DNA from 2 places in the Bacillus sp. JJ1533 genome. Region 2 is predicted to be linked to the other one. Evidence: predicted binding sites of a transcription regulator. Region 2 holds the regulator's gene; the other holds the start of a gene.
What was found. Region 2 encodes Rex, which represses fermentation and respiration genes when NADH is low (regulators of the CRP and FNR family bind a similar motif). Its sites were predicted from a motif close to TTGTGAAATATTTCACAA; they were not measured.
Positions count from the first base shown of each region.

Region 1: a site for Rex is predicted at 5,508-5,525, ahead of qoxA (cytochrome aa3 quinol oxidase subunit II). Genes of this name have one in related genera too.

Region 1 covers NZ_JBALOV010000050.1:581-8,429, reverse strand. The annotation lists gene V7138_RS23215 (DsbA family oxidoreductase) at 4-654, opposite strand; gene V7138_RS23210 (hypothetical protein) at 1,082-1,300, shown strand; gene qoxD (cytochrome aa3 quinol oxidase subunit IV) at 1,446-1,730, opposite strand; gene qoxC (cytochrome aa3 quinol oxidase subunit III) at 1,732-2,328, opposite strand; gene qoxB (cytochrome aa3 quinol oxidase subunit I) at 2,325-4,274, opposite strand; gene qoxA (cytochrome aa3 quinol oxidase subunit II) at 4,555-5,448, opposite strand; gene V7138_RS23185 (VanW family protein) at 5,870-6,736, shown strand; gene V7138_RS23180 (flavodoxin) at 6,839-7,288, opposite strand; gene V7138_RS23175 (Crp/Fnr family transcriptional regulator) at 7,305-7,849, opposite strand, start outside.
Region 2 covers NZ_JBALOV010000030.1:40,750-48,598, reverse strand. The annotation lists gene V7138_RS16060 (ABC transporter ATP-binding protein) at 1-1,759, opposite strand, end outside; gene moaC (cyclic pyranopterin monophosphate synthase MoaC) at 1,894-2,385, shown strand; gene V7138_RS16050 (redox-sensing transcriptional repressor Rex) at 2,389-3,033, shown strand; gene V7138_RS16045 (twin-arginine translocase TatA/TatE family subunit) at 3,069-3,260, shown strand; gene tatC (twin-arginine translocase subunit TatC) at 3,277-4,029, shown strand; gene V7138_RS16035 (YdiK family protein) at 4,065-4,274, opposite strand; gene V7138_RS16030 (CPBP family intramembrane glutamic endopeptidase) at 4,278-5,015, opposite strand; gene groES (co-chaperone GroES) at 5,348-5,632, shown strand; gene groL (chaperonin GroEL) at 5,693-7,321, shown strand; gene V7138_RS16015 (DUF916 domain-containing protein) at 7,701-7,849, opposite strand, start outside.

The DNA of each region.
Region 1 (7,849 bases), on a different contig from region 2:
TGATTACTGTTCAGGATTTTCTTCTTTCCAAACCTGCTGGAGGGCACCTAGGAAAGTAGAGGTTGGCTGCGCACCAGAAATGGAGTATTTTTGATTGATGACGAAAAATGGAACACCGGTAACACCAATTTGTTGTGCAATTGATTCGTCAATTCGTACATCATTTGCATAATTCTTTTCGTCTTTCAACACATCAAGCACTGCTTGCCGTTCGATACCTACAGATTCCGCAAGATCAGCTAATACCTCATGGTCACTGATGAGTTTTCCTTCTATGAAATAGGATTGAAGGAGAATCTCAGTCATTTCTTTTTCTTTCCCCACCGTTGCTGCATATTTTGCGAGGCGATGTGCATCAAATGTATTTGTATGCTTCATTTTATCAAAATTATAATCTAACCCGACTTCTGCAGCTTGCTGTCCAACATTTTCATTCATTTGCTTTGCCTGTTCAACGCTTGTACCGTATTTTGAAGCAAGCAATTCATGGATACTCTCTCCTGAATATGGCTTTGCATTCGGATCTAATTCGAAACTTTTGAATTCCACTTCGACTTGATCACGATTTGGAAAATGCTCAAGTGCATGCTCTAAGCGACGTTTTCCTACATAACAGAACGGACAGACAAAATCCGACCAAACCTCAATTTTCATTTTTACACCTCATTTAGGTTAGTTTTCCCTATGGTAACACATTGGATTGTTAAATGCTCTATTGGTGACTTCGGTTTTTATTTCCCTTTTTCGGAAGCCAAAATACTTTTGAGTCGTTATCGGAAGGGTGGTTTGGTTGAGCGTTTAGCGCAAGATCATTGTTGCGGTACATGCTTGGGGGCATACGGATCCAGCATGTCACACAAGGCCACTTTTGTAGTACATGCTTATAGAAAACAACCTCTACCATGTAACGCAAGACACACTTTTCCGTTACAACGCTTTATTAGCCCTGCTTCAAACGTTTAAAAACAGCGCTTAAGCCCCTAATTTCCACATCCTATTATTAAATTTCGAACATTTAGTGAAAAATATTTGACAATTTTGTGAACAAGGTGAATAATTTATAGTAGGAGGATGAGGAAAAATGAAATTTACTATGCTTGAGGCTGTTAAGTATTTTGGGGGAACAGTGCTTATTGCCGGTATCATTATTTTTTGTCTAGGATTCTTTGGGAGCGGTTCCAGTGTGTTAACACCGATTGGAATCGGAACAGTGATGGGGGCCATTTTTGTCTTTTTAATGGGGCTGTTTTTAATTGCATCTGAAGAAATGTTACTTAAGGCACAGGGTTCAAAAGAATAAATAAACATTCGTTTACTTATAGGCTTAGCCATCAATCGGCTAAGCTTTTTATTTTTCCTCACAAAAAAGATACGCATATACACGCAACATATATTCTTGTGAAAAATAAAGGAGTGTCTCAACAAGAGACACCCCTTTACCCACCTTAGGACATATCCCAAACAAGCAGGAATAGTGTACCAAAGATTGTAATTAATCCTATAAAAATCATGAAGTATACATTTGCGTAAATTGCCCATCGATCCTTTGTTTCGCCAGCGTGCATGAATACAATCAGCTGCACCAATGCCTGCACAAATGCTGTAACAATAAGAATTGTTATACCAACTGTAAAGGAAAGATCAAGGAAGTACACGGAAAGCGCAATAACTGTAAGAAGCAATGAAAATACAAAGCCACTTATTTGTTTAGCTGGAAAAAGTTCTCTCATATTACATCATTCCTTTCAAATAGATGAAGCTGAAGATGAAAATCCAGACGACATCTAGGAAGTGCCAATACAATGAAAAGATGAATGATTTACCAGCCGTTTCTGCATTTAAGCCTCTTTTTCTAATTTGGAGGATAATCATAGTTCCCCAGAACAATCCAAATGTCACGTGGATTCCGTGTGTTCCTAAAGTTGTTAGCAACATCGCTGTGAATGCACTTGTTTGTAGACCTGCGCCAACATGAACATAGTGAACAAACTCATAGATTTCGACACCTAGGAAGGTTAGACCTAGAAGCAATGTCACCACGAAGAAGCCGATCATTGCCTTTTGTCTGCCGATGCGCATCGCATGAACGGCAAGACCAATTGTAAAACTACTAGTTAAAAGTAAAAATGTTTCAATTAACACAGGTGTAATTTCAAAAATTTCTGCACCTGACGGACCGCTTCCAATACGGTTCTCTAGTGTAAAATACGATGTAAACAAGGTTGCGAAAAGCATGATTTCTGCACCTAGGAAAACCCAGAAACCAAATATATTTAACTCGTTTTGGTGCGTACTATATTCAAGAGGTTGCGAGTGTCCTAGCTTCATAGTTTAGCACCTCCAAGTTTTTCTTCTGTTTCTATTACTTTTTCAACTGGAATATAATGTCCATGATCCTTTTCAAATGAACGGTATGCCATACATACAAAGATAGCAATTGTTGAAATAATCAACAGTGGCCACATTGCAAATACGAATGAGAAGCCCCATACAAAGAAAATACTACTCATGATAAATGGAAGCCCACTTTTGTTTGGCATGTGAATTTTTTCAATCTTACCTGGGAATAGCTTATGCTTTTTCTTTTTGTCATCCCAGAATGGTTGACTTGAGTTCACATTTGGAGTTAACGCAAAATTATACTCAGGAACTGGTGTATGTGTTGCCCACTCTAATGTACGTGCATCCCATGGATCGCTTCCGATATCTCTTGATGCGTAGCGGATACTATGGTAGATGTTATACACAATCAGAGCAAATCCAATTGCCATAATTCCCGCACCGATGAACGAAATCATGTTCAATGGACCAAAACCAGTGCTTTCAGAGTACGTGTACATACGACGAGCCTGACCGTCTAATCCTGAAATGTACATTGGGAAGAATGCAAGGACAAATCCGATTGAAAGTGCCCAGAACGTCCATTTTCCAATACGTTCATTTAGCATAAATCCGAACATTTTTGGCCAGTAATATGTGAGTGCTGCGAGCATCGCAAACACAACACCTGGAATAATCGTGTTATGGAAGTGTGCCACTAAGAACATTGTGTTGTGGTACTGGTAGTCTGCAGCTGACATCGCAAGCATTACCCCTGTTACCCCACCAATTGTAAACAACGGAATAAATCCAATTGAGTAAAGCATTGGTACTGTAATACGGATTTTACCTTTCCACATTGTGAATAACCAGTTAAAGATTTTCACACCAGTCGGAATAGCAATCAACATAGTTGAGATTGAGAAGAAGCTGTTTGATGCAGCCCCTTGCCCCATTGTAAAGAAATGGTGCGCCCAAACTAGACATGAAAGTACTGAGATGATGACCATTGATCCAACCATTGATTTGTAACCATATAGGTTTCTTCCTGAGAAGGTTGAAATGATCTCACTATAGATACCGAATGCAGGTAGGATTAAGATATATACTTCTGGATGCCCCCAAACCCAGAATAGGTTCGCCCAAAGCATATCCATTCCACCGTTTGTGCTTGCAAAGAAATGTGTTCCAAATAGACGATCCATTGTTCCCATTGCTAACAAAACGGTTAAAATTGGGAACACTGTTACAATAATGAGGTTAGCAATTAAAGTAGACCATGTGAACATTGGCATTTTCATCAATGTCATACCAGGTGCTCTCATTTTTAGAATCGTCGTAATCATGTTGATACCTGTCATTAATGTTCCCAATCCAGAAATCTGTAACGAGATCATATAATAGTTCGTTCCAACTGATTTACTGAACTCATTGCCTGCAAGTGGGAAATATGATGTCCAACCTGCGTCAGGTGATCCCCCGATTACAAAGGAGATATTAAATAGCATTGCCCCCATAAAGAAAAGCCAGAAGCTAATCGCATTTAGACGTGGAAATGCGACGTCACGCGCTCCAACTTGCAAAGGTACAACATAGTTCATAAAACCCATGATAAATGGCATTGCCATGAACATGATCATGATTACACCATGTGTTGTAAAAATTTCGTTATAATGCTGCGCGTCTAACAGCTTAGCTTCAGGTGTGGCAAGCTGAGCACGCAACATAACTGCATCCACTCCACCACGGAACAACATGATTAAAGCGGATATTAAATACATGATACCAATTCGTTTATGGTCAACGGTTGTTAACCATTCGCGCCATAGATAACCCCATTTTTTAAAATAGGTTAAACCAGCGACGATTCCGATTACGGTAAGTCCTATTGCAACCATCGCTGCATAGATGGCTGGACTAGGATGTGGTATGGCAAAACGTTCGAAGAATTCCATCCGTTTGTTACTCCTTTCAAATGAAGTCAAAATTCGGCGTTCAAGATTTATTTGTTTGAATTATTCAAAGACATTTTTTTAATGAATCGTTCGTTTTTGTTTTCGAGACATCGTATCAGGGACATTATTTACTTTCAACCTTGTGTTTTGTCCGTGAATAGCTCTGTCAAAGACATTTTCCGGTATCACACTGTATGTCTTGTCCTCGAGACGCGGTTCCAAAAACAATTCAATGACTTCTCACGAAACTTTTGTCCATGAATAGCAAAATTCCTATAAATTAATGCTCATCGTGCTCCGAATTAGCTTCGTGAGCTTCGTGACCCTCTTCAGTATCACCTGATCCGTGATCATGCTCTGGTGGTGGTGCAAACTCTAAGTGAGTTCCGGTAAATGTCATTTGTCCAAGATGCCCTGGTTCTAGCAACTCATCAAATTTCTCTTCTGTTAGAGGTTTGGCAGTTTCTTTAACCTCATCTACCCATTCCTCAAAATCCTTTGGAGATACAGCATTTACGCTAAATGTGTTCTCTGCAAATCCTTTCCCACTGAAGTTCGCATTTCGACCCATTAATTCGCCCTGCTCATCAGCCGCAAGATGCAATGTTGTAATCATATCGGCCATGGCGTATTTTTGCCCGCCAAGCTGAGGAATCCAAAAGCTTGTGATTGGTCCGTATGAATAAAGTCTAAATTCAAGTGGTCGGTCTGTTGGAATGTATAAGTAATTGACTGTTTCAATATCCTCTTCCGGATAGCTAAAATGCCATTTCCAATCGGAGGACGACGCATAGATCACCAATGGCTCTTGATCTTCGTAACCTTGTGGCGCAGACTCTACGATGTAGTTACTCTGAACCGATACGACTGAAAGATAACCTACAATTAAAATTGGAATCCCGATACAAATGGCTTCTACCCAAGGGTTCCCCTCAATATGTGGTGGCTCGTAATCCTCTGGCATTTTTGAAGCCCGATATTTAACAAGCATATATATTAACAATACAAAAACGACAATAACTACTACTGCCATGATTCCAATTGAGAGTAGGATATCATGGGCTTGCCTTGCAGCTTGAGGACCTTTTGGGTCTAAAACCATTACTGGTTCACATCCCGTTAGCACTGTGGCAATAGTAATAACCATTGAAAAGAAAAACCATTTGATTTTCATAAAAGTACTCCTTTCCGAATAGATGCTCTTATTTCACAACTATGTACGTCGTACTGGATTTGTGTACAACTTCACAAAGTTGTCAAAAATTTTTTAGCTACTTGTAATATGTAGCTAATTATATTCTCAATCTTTTCTTTGAAAATTTTATCACTGTGTAAATGATGATAACATCAAGAACCTAAAAAAGTTGTTACAGAAAACGGAAGGAAGTTTTTGTCAAAAGAAAATCTCATTAACATAAATGCCTCAAACCTTGATGTGATGCATATCACAGGTGTTTTTTTCGTTTTTGAACATTTTGTTACAATATTAAAGTTAAAAATTTCCCACCATCATTAATGGAATTTCAGCTATTCATCCATACTATAAAAAACGATGTTTCGTTAGGGTGGTGGGGACACTGAAATTATTATGGGCAATGATGCTTTTCTTTTCTGTACAGCAATTCCATCCTCAGGATAATCTATATATCACCTATAAAGGAAATCCAATTGCCACGGTGAATCGGGCTGAATATTCACTTCCCTTGGTTGGTGTTCCTATATTGGATACGAAAAAATATACAGACTTTCTTTCCTATTTAGATGAACAAGTATATGAGGAATCAAAGGATGCAAAGATTGGCAAAACGGGTGAAATCATTAAGGAACAAGTCGGTGTAAAATTAGATAAGGATAAATTCACAAAGTTATTTTACTCTAACTTTTTTGGAAAAGGGGATTTCCTTGAGGTACCCATTGAGAGAACCTATCCAAGGGTAGATAGTGAACTTTTATCAACCATTCGTGTTAAAAAAATTGGGCAGTATGTGACCCATTTTAACTCATCCAATAAAGAACGTTCTACAAATATTGCTCTTTCAGCCGCAGCGATTGATAGTTATGTCCTTTTTCAAAATGAAACCTTTTCATTTAATAAGGTCGTTGGAAAACGAACTGCTGCCAGGGGTTATCAGCCGGCACCTGAAATCATTAGAGGTGAACTGATCGAAGGAATCGGGGGTGGGATTTGTCAAACCTCCTCTACCCTATTTAATGCCGTTGACCTTGCCGGGGTTGAGATCGTGAAGCGCTATTCCCATAGTAAACGTGTCGGTTATGTTCCTCCGGGACGTGATGCAACAGTAAGCTGGTATGGACCTGATTTTCTCTTTAAAAATACATATAATCAGCCGATATTAATTCGGGCAAAGGTTTACGGCGGATCGCTTATTGTGACTATTTACTCTTCAGAGGATATCAATTATACGCCTCGAAAAATCACTCCTAAAAGAAATAAGGGATAGTCAACTTTTTCAGTCTGGGTGAATATGGTAGATGTTCGGTTTTAATATATAGACATATCAAAAGCCTTTCGGTTATTCCGGAAGGCCAATTGTGTGAAATTTTTACAAAGCAATTAGTTTTTCAGCAAATTGTCTGCCAAATTCTTTGCAAATTATCTCGTTTTTGTCGTTTGGAGTAAGTTCAACTTTTAAGGGATCCGCGATAATGTCAGCACCACGTTCTTTGAGTTTCTCTACTAGTAAGTCAACGGCACCTCCGAAATTTGAGTAAAGTGCGCTACCCGAACCAAACACCGTACTTTTTTTAAAATGAAAATCCAGATGGTCCATTTCATCGTAAAAGTCTAGTAATTCATCGGGGAGTTCGCCTTCCCCCCATGTATAGCTTCCTATAAGAATTCCATGGTAGTTCACGAGTTCATTAGGATCTATTTCAAAGCATTCTTTCACGTCAAGTTGAACCCCTTTTTCCTCCACACCTTCTGCAATATACGTTGCCATCAATTCAGTATTCCTTGACATACTTGCATATACGAGAATGGCATTGTTCAACGCAATCACCTTTTCCTTAGTTGTTTGCCTTATTTCTAAGCTCTTCTAGTTGTTTTATGATGATTTTCCTTTGTCCTTTTAATTCAATGAGGCCTTGGTTTTGAAAGGATGAGAGCCTGCGGCTGAGTGTTTCCTGAGAGGTTCCAAGATAGGATGCAAGATCTCCTTTTCGAATTGGTAAGTGAATCGTCATTGATTCTCCACTTTGATCTTCGATTAGTTCTACTAGGTAGCTTGCGACACGCTTTTCCACATCCTGTGTGTTTAATTTTTCAATAAGCGATTCCGTTTCATGGAGGCGGCTCGTGAATTCCTCTAGGATTTTTAGTGAAATGGTTGGATATCTAAGGAGCAATTGATGAATGTCCTGCTGCTGAATGGTACAAACCTCCGTATCTTCCATTGCCTCCGCAAAGCTAGTTGTCATCGTTTTTGAAAAAAGAGATAGTTCCCCGATAAAGTCACCTTCTTCAACAAATCGGATAATTTGTTCCTTTCCGTTCTCAGTTATTCGGTACATTTTTACAAAGCCTTTATGGACAATAAAAAGTTGTTCAGCAA
Region 2 (7,849 bases):
GTTCAATTTCTTCGATTCTTCGTTTTCGTTGGCGCTCTTGCTTCTTTAATTCCTTTTCTTGTTCATATGTTGTTTTCTCTTGGATGACTTCTTGTTTATCCACTTTTTTCTCCTGTGCTTCAAGTCTAGCCAATTCTTCCATTTCGAACTTTTTTTCAAGGTAGTAATCGTAATCACCAAGGTATTCTGTTAGTCCATCTGGGGATAACTCAAACACTTTTGTTGCGATACGGTTAATAAAGTACCGGTCATGGGATACGAAAAGGATAGTCCCAGGATAATCAATTAGTGCATTTTCGAGTACTTCCTTACTATCAAGGTCAAGGTGGTTCGTCGGCTCATCAAGAATGAGGAAGTTTGATTTTTCCATCATCAGCTTAGCAAGTGCAAGTCTCGCTTTTTCACCACCGCTTAAGGTTGAAACAGTTTTTAACACATCATCCCCTGAAAATAGGAAGTTCCCAAGAACCGTGCGGATTTCTTTTTCAGGTTTAAGCGGATATTCATCCCATAATTCATTTAGTACCCGTTTATTGGAGGTAAGGTCAGCCTGCTGTTGATCATAGTATCCAATCGTTACATGTGATCCGAAGCGAATCGTTCCCTCCACATGCTCAAGCTTATCAATAATTGCTTTCAATAAGGTTGATTTACCAATCCCATTTGGACCGACTAAGGCAATACTGTCTCCGCGGTAAATATTGAAATGAACATTTTTAATGATCGGTTTGGTTTTCTCATAGGAAACGGTAATGTCTTTTGCACTTAATACGTCATTTCCGCTTTGTCTTTCAATGTCAAAATGGAAAGAAGCTGATTTTTCATCACCTAATGGCCTGTCCATCAGCTCCATACGCTCAAGCTGTTTTCGTCTGCTTTGGGCGCGTTTCGTTGTTGAAGCTCTGACTAGGTTTTTAGCGATAAAGTCTTTTAATTTTTCAACTTCTTCCTGTTGTTTTTCGAATTTTTTAAGATCGAGCTCATAGTTTTCAGCCTTTATTTTTAAGTAGTTGCTGTAGTTTCCGACATATTTGGTGCTTGTATGTCTAGAAATCTCATAGACCTGGTTAACGACTTTGTCTAGGAAGTATCGGTCATGGGATACTATTAAGAGTGCCCCAGGATAGCCTTGGAGATATTGTTCAAGCCAGGTAAGCGTGCTAATATCGAGGTGGTTTGTCGGCTCGTCCAGAATCAATAAATCAGGCTTTGTTAGTAATAGTTTACAAAGGGCCAGACGTGTTTTTTGACCACCGCTTAAGCTGGATATTTTCGTTTCGTAGTCATCTTCTGTAAAATTAAAACCATGAAGTATAGAACGAATATCGGCTTCATATTGATATCCACCCTTTTCCTTAAAATCGACCTGGAGCTGGTCGTATTCTTCGAGCAGCTTTTGATAATCAACTGGATTTTCAAAAACGGATGGGTCTCCCATTTTTACTTCTAGGTTTCGCAGATCTTTTTCTAGTTTTTGTAAAGGTGCAAAGACGGTCAGCATTTCTTGCCAAATGGTAAGAGTTGATTCAAGTCCAGTATCCTGTGCGAGGTAATCGATGTTGACGCTTTTCGGCTTAATGATTTCACCGCCATCATGGGACATCTGGCCTGCAATGATTTTTAATAGAGTAGACTTTCCAGCACCGTTTCGACCAACAACTGCAATCCGGTCACGCGTTTGTACTTCTAATTTTATATTCGATAAAATAAGATCAGCAGCAAAATACTTTTTGAGCTGATTTACTTGTAGTAAAATCATATTATTTCACCTCTTGTTTCTATCAACAGTGTATCTTATATTATCTTAATAGAGCAACTGCAATGATAATGTTCACAGTAATTCCAAAGACAGATGTGGTAAAATAGTGTATAGTTTATGGGAGGGTTTTGAAAATGACATCATTTACCCATTTTAACGAGCAAGGCCGAGCAAGAATGGTCGACATAACGGAAAAGTCGGAAACCGTTCGGACAGCAATTGCAAAATCAAGTATAACTGTAAATAAATTGATTTATGAGCAAATCATAAATAATGAGGTTAGCAAGGGGGACGTTCTCGCGGTTTCTCAAGTTGCTGGTATTATGGCAGCTAAAAAAACATCAGAGATCATTCCGATGTGCCATCCTTTGGCATTGAAGGGCGTAGATATTCAGTTTAACTGGACGACCGAAGACGAGTATATTTTACATATTACCGTATCAGTTAAAACTAAAGGAAGTACTGGCGTTGAGATGGAAGCCCTTACGGCTGCTTCAGTTTGTGCGTTAACTGTTTATGATATGTGTAAAGCGGTTGATAAAGGAATGGTGATTGGACCAACCTATTTAGCCGAAAAAACAGGTGGAAAGAATGGAGATTTCAAAAGGCCAGTAGCGGGGGAATAAAACATGAATCTGGAACAATCAAAAATACCACAAGCAACTGCCAAAAGGCTGCCACTCTATTATCGGTTTTTGAAAAATTTGCACGCCTCAGGGAAGCAGAGGGTATCATCTGCAGAACTAAGTGATGCAGTCAAGGTTGATTCCGCCACGATTAGACGAGATTTTTCGTATTTTGGCGCATTGGGAAAAAAAGGGTATGGCTATAATGTCAATTACTTATTATCCTTTTTTAGTAAGACCCTTGATCAGGACGAATTAACGAAAGTTACCTTAATAGGTGTAGGTAATTTAGGTACCGCATTTTTGCACTATAATTTTTCGAAAAATAATAATACAAAAATTGAGCTTGCCTTTGATGTGGATTATAATAAGGTAGGTAGTAGTATTGGCGGAGTTACGGTGCATCATTTAGATGATCTTGAAAAAGTATTGCCTGATGAAGTCACGGTTGCAATATTAACTGTACCAGTCGGTGCTGCACAGCCGATTACTGACCGCCTTGTAAAAAAAGGAATCAAAGGGATTCTTAATTTCACACCAGCAAGAATCAATGTGCCTGACCATATACGAGTCCACCATATTGATCTAGCTGTTGAACTACAAGCACTTGTTTACTTTTTAAAGCATTATTCAAATGAAGAAGAATAAACATAGACTTTACAATTGTAGGGAGGTGACTCACAGTGGGAAATCTTGGCTTTGGCAGTATCCTATTGATCGTATTTGCAGCGTTACTTATCTTTGGACCAAAGAAGTTACCTCAATTAGGAAAAGCAGCGGGTAATACTTTGCGTGAATTCAAGAACGCAACAAAAGGTTTAGCAGATGATGACGATGATGATGTTAAGAAGAATGAAACTCATGATGTGAAGTAATGATAGGATGAGTCACATGAACGAAGAAAAAGAAATGTCCGTCTATGATCATATTGGTGAGCTGCGAAAACGACTGATTTATGTGGTCGTTTTCTTCTTCATTGTTGCTTTAGGAAGCTTTTTTCTTGCAGAGCATGTAATAGTTTATTTGCAAAACGCGGAAGAAGCTAAAGAGTTGACAATGAATGCTTTCCGGATAACAGATCCAATTAAAATTTATATGAATTTTGCATTTATTATTGCATTTGTTATCTCATCTCCTTTTTTACTGTTTCAGCTTTGGGCCTTCATTAGTCCAGGTTTGTATGAGAGGGAAAGAAAGGTAACATTGAGTTATATTCCAGTTTCGGTAATATTATTTTTACTAGGAATATCTTTCTCCTATTTTATTCTATTTCCATTTGTTGTTGACTTTATGACGCGGTTAGCAGGACGTCTTGAAATAAATCAGGTAATCGGGATTAATGAATATTTTCAATTCCTATTACAGCTAACCTTACCATTTGGTTTCCTGTTTCAGTTGCCTGTTGTTGTGATGTTCTTAACAAGGCTTGGAATCGTCACTCCAATGTTCTTAACGAAAATACGAAAGTATGCGTATTTTGTTCTTTTAGTAATTGGAGGGTTAATTACGCCTCCAGAGTTAATTTCTCATTTAATGGTCACCGTGCCGTTATTTGGATTGTATGAAATCAGTATTCTCGTATCAAGAAGTGCCTACAGAAAGGTGCTTAAGGCGGAAATGATGGCTGCTAATTCAATTGAATAAAGAAAAATGTATAAAAAAATAACCTCGTGAGGAGGTTATTTTTTTTCCTTTGTTACTTTCTTTATTTTGAAGTGAAGGGCAAACATTCGGATTGCCACACCAAAGTCGAATGTTGCGACCACGGCTAGAAGGATTGTGGAAAAGTTCCAGACGGTCTCCTTTGCACTATTAATCGCAATATAAGTAAATAAAATTCCCATTAATGCGTAAATGATGCCCATTGCAAAAGGTGAAGTTCTTCGCATAAATTAAAAGCCCCCAATAAATGTCTGTTGCAGCTGCTCAGCTTTCTTCATGATCCTTTCTATATCATCTGCAAAAATCGTCTGAACCACTACAACAAAAGTATTCATCGCCACATGTGCAAAAATCGGTACGATAATTCGTTTTGTTTGTACATAGAGAAATGCAAAGGTAAAGCCCATCGCGGTATAAATGAGAATATGAGTGAAATCCATATGAACAACTGCAAAAATTAACGAACTGATTAAGCCTGAGATGAAAAAATTAAATTTTTTATATAAAGATCCAAAGATAATTTGGCGGAAAATAATCTCTTCAAGAATTGGACCAATTACTGAAACAACGATGACAAGCAATGGTAACGATTTTACCAAGGCCATGATTTCTTGTGTGTTCTCAGAACCTGCCTCAATTCCAAAAAGATGAACTTCAATATTTGCCGCAACTATTTGGGCTGTCATCGCCATAAATATTCCTGCAATGGCCCATCCAATTGCCTCGCCTTTAGATGAACGGCGCAGGTTTTGATGTCTTTCCCTAATATCTTGTCTTAATAAATATAATACAATCGGAAGTGCAGCCACAAAACTAATAACAGTCCATAATGCAATAATTGTATTTGTAGCAGTCCCTGGATCAAGGTTTTTTCCAACACCTAAAGCCAATAGAATCGGGATCCCAAGTATTCCAGAGAACTGCATGACGATGTACGTTAAGATGACATACCAATAGCGTGCTTTCATGAAAATCTCCTTTTTATAGATGGATTAATTTATGATTGTCCACCTTTTGTATTGTAACATATATTCATACCTATCCATTAGTATAATGCAAATCCAAATTTTCATTGAAAGAAATTAAAATGTTGGTTTATTTTTCCTGCTAGTAACATAGGATAGTTAGGTGGACAAATTCTACCTGTAAAAAAGAATCATTTTTTTCCAAATTTCTATATCAAATTACTTGCAAAATAGTTTGAGATTATTTAATATAATAATTGTGTTAGCACTCATGACGACTGAGTGCTAATAAGAAAACGAAACTAATTATAAATTATTTGAGGAGGTCGTTTCACTTGTTAAAGCCATTAGGTGATCGCGTTGTTATTGAACTAGTTGAATCAGAGGAAAAAACTGCAAGCGGTATCGTATTACCAGATTCCGCAAAGGAAAAGCCTCAAGAAGGTAAAGTAGTTGCTGTAGGTACGGGTCGTGTACTAGACAGTGGTGAAAAAGTCGCTTTAGAGGTTGCGGTTGGTGATCGCATTATCTTCTCAAAATATGCTGGTACTGAAGTAAAATACGAAGGTACTGAATACTTAATTTTACGTGAAAGCGACATTTTAGCTGTTATCGGTTAATAGAAAACAGCATTTTATATCATATGAATACTTATTTTAATTTTTTGAGGAGGGCTTAGAATGGCAAAAGAAATTAAATTTAGTGAAGATGCTCGTCGCGCAATGCTTCGTGGTGTTGATGCATTAGCAAATGCTGTAAAAGTAACATTAGGACCAAAAGGACGTAACGTGGTTCTTGAGAAGAAATTTGGTTCACCACTTATTACAAATGACGGTGTAACGATTGCAAAAGAAATCGAATTAGAAGATGCATTTGAAAACATGGGCGCTAAGCTTGTTGCTGAAGTTGCTAGCAAAACTAATGATGTAGCTGGTGACGGTACTACTACTGCAACTGTTCTTGCTCAAGCAATGATTCGCGAAGGCTTAAAGAACGTTACAGCAGGTGCGAACCCAATGGTTGTTCGTAGAGGGATTGAAAAAGCGGTTGTAACAGCTGTTGAAGAATTAAAAGCTATTTCACAACCAATTGAAGGTAAAGATTCTATCGCACAAGTTGCTGCTATTTCTTCAGATGATAAAGAAGTAGGTCAATTGATCGCTGAAGCTATGGAGCGCGTTGGTAACGATGGTGTTATCACAATTGAAGAATCTAAAGGCTTCTCTACTGAACTAGAAGTAGTTGAAGGTATGCAATTTGACCGTGGATATGCTTCACCATACATGGTAACTGATTCTGACAAAATGGAAGCAGTTCTTGAAAATCCATATGTGTTAATTACTGATAAAAAGATTTCTAGCATTCAAGAAATCCTACCAGTATTAGAGCAAGTTGTTCAACAAGGCAAGCCATTATTACTAATCGCTGAAGATGTTGAAGGTGAAGCTCTTGCAACTCTAGTTGTGAACAAACTTCGTGGTACATTCAATGCAGTAGCTGTTAAAGCTCCTGGATTTGGTGACCGTCGTAAAGCAATGCTAGAAGATATTGCAATCCTAACTGGTGGTCAAGTCATCACTGAAGATTTAGGTTTAGACCTTAAATCTGCTGACATTACTCAATTAGGTCGCGCTTCTAAGATTGTTGTAACAAAAGAACATACAACAATTGTTGAAGGTGCTGGAGAATCTGACAAGATCGCATCTCGCGTTAACAATATCCGTGTTCAAATGGAAGAAACTACTTCTGAATTTGACAAAGAAAAATTACAAGAGCGCTTAGCTAAACTAGCAGGTGGAGTTGCAGTTATCAAAGTTGGTGCTGCTACTGAAACTGAACTAAAAGAACGTAAGCTTCGTATTGAAGATGCTCTTAACGCAACTCGTGCAGCAGTTGAAGAAGGTATCGTTTCAGGTGGTGGTACAGCACTTGTGAACGTATATAATAAAGTAGCTGCTATCGAATTAACTGGTGACGAAGCAACTGGTGTGAACATCGTTCTTCGTGCATTAGAAGAGCCAGTACGTCAAATCGCTCACAACGCTGGTCTAGAAGGATCTGTAGTTGTTGAACGCTTGAAAAACGAAGAAATTGGAATTGGCTTCAACGCAGCAACTGGTGAGTGGGTTAACATGATCGACGCTGGTATCGTTGACCCAACTAAGGTTACTCGTTCTGCACTACAAAACGCAGCTTCTGTTTCAGCTATGTTCCTTACAACTGAAGCAGTAATTGCTGACCTACCAGAAAAAGATGCTCCTGCAATGCCTGACATGGGCGGCATGGGTGGAATGGGCGGCATGATGTAATAAGCCGCTTCGACCCTTGATATATAAGGGTTTATGAGTAAGATGAGAGTGGAATGCTAACATTTTGCTAACATTGAGGTTCTTAACGGAGGCTTCTCATGAGTTGATCAAACTCGTGGGAAGCTTCTTTTTTATTTCTTGATTTATTTTGATTACAGCAGTATTTGAAATCTATCTTATAAATTCGCATAAAATATGTGGTTAATTTAATGCAATTTATCTCTTTTTCTTTTTAAAACCAAAAAAGCCTCTCGGATTGCTTGTAGCTGCAATTCGAAAGGCTGAATGTGTTGTTTTGTTATTAAGATGAAGAAAAGAAAATAAAAGTAGGGACTACTATTAACTTATGGATTGGTTGAAATGGAATGTTAATGGAGGTCTATCTCCTATTTCGTTTTCCAAGAAGATAGGCCATTAGGAACACAAGAATTAGTACTACTCCCCCTACGACCCATATCCACCAAGGAAGACTTGTGCCGGTTTGAGTATGTTCGGTATCGGCTTGTTCTAAATTTTGTTCATGTTCCT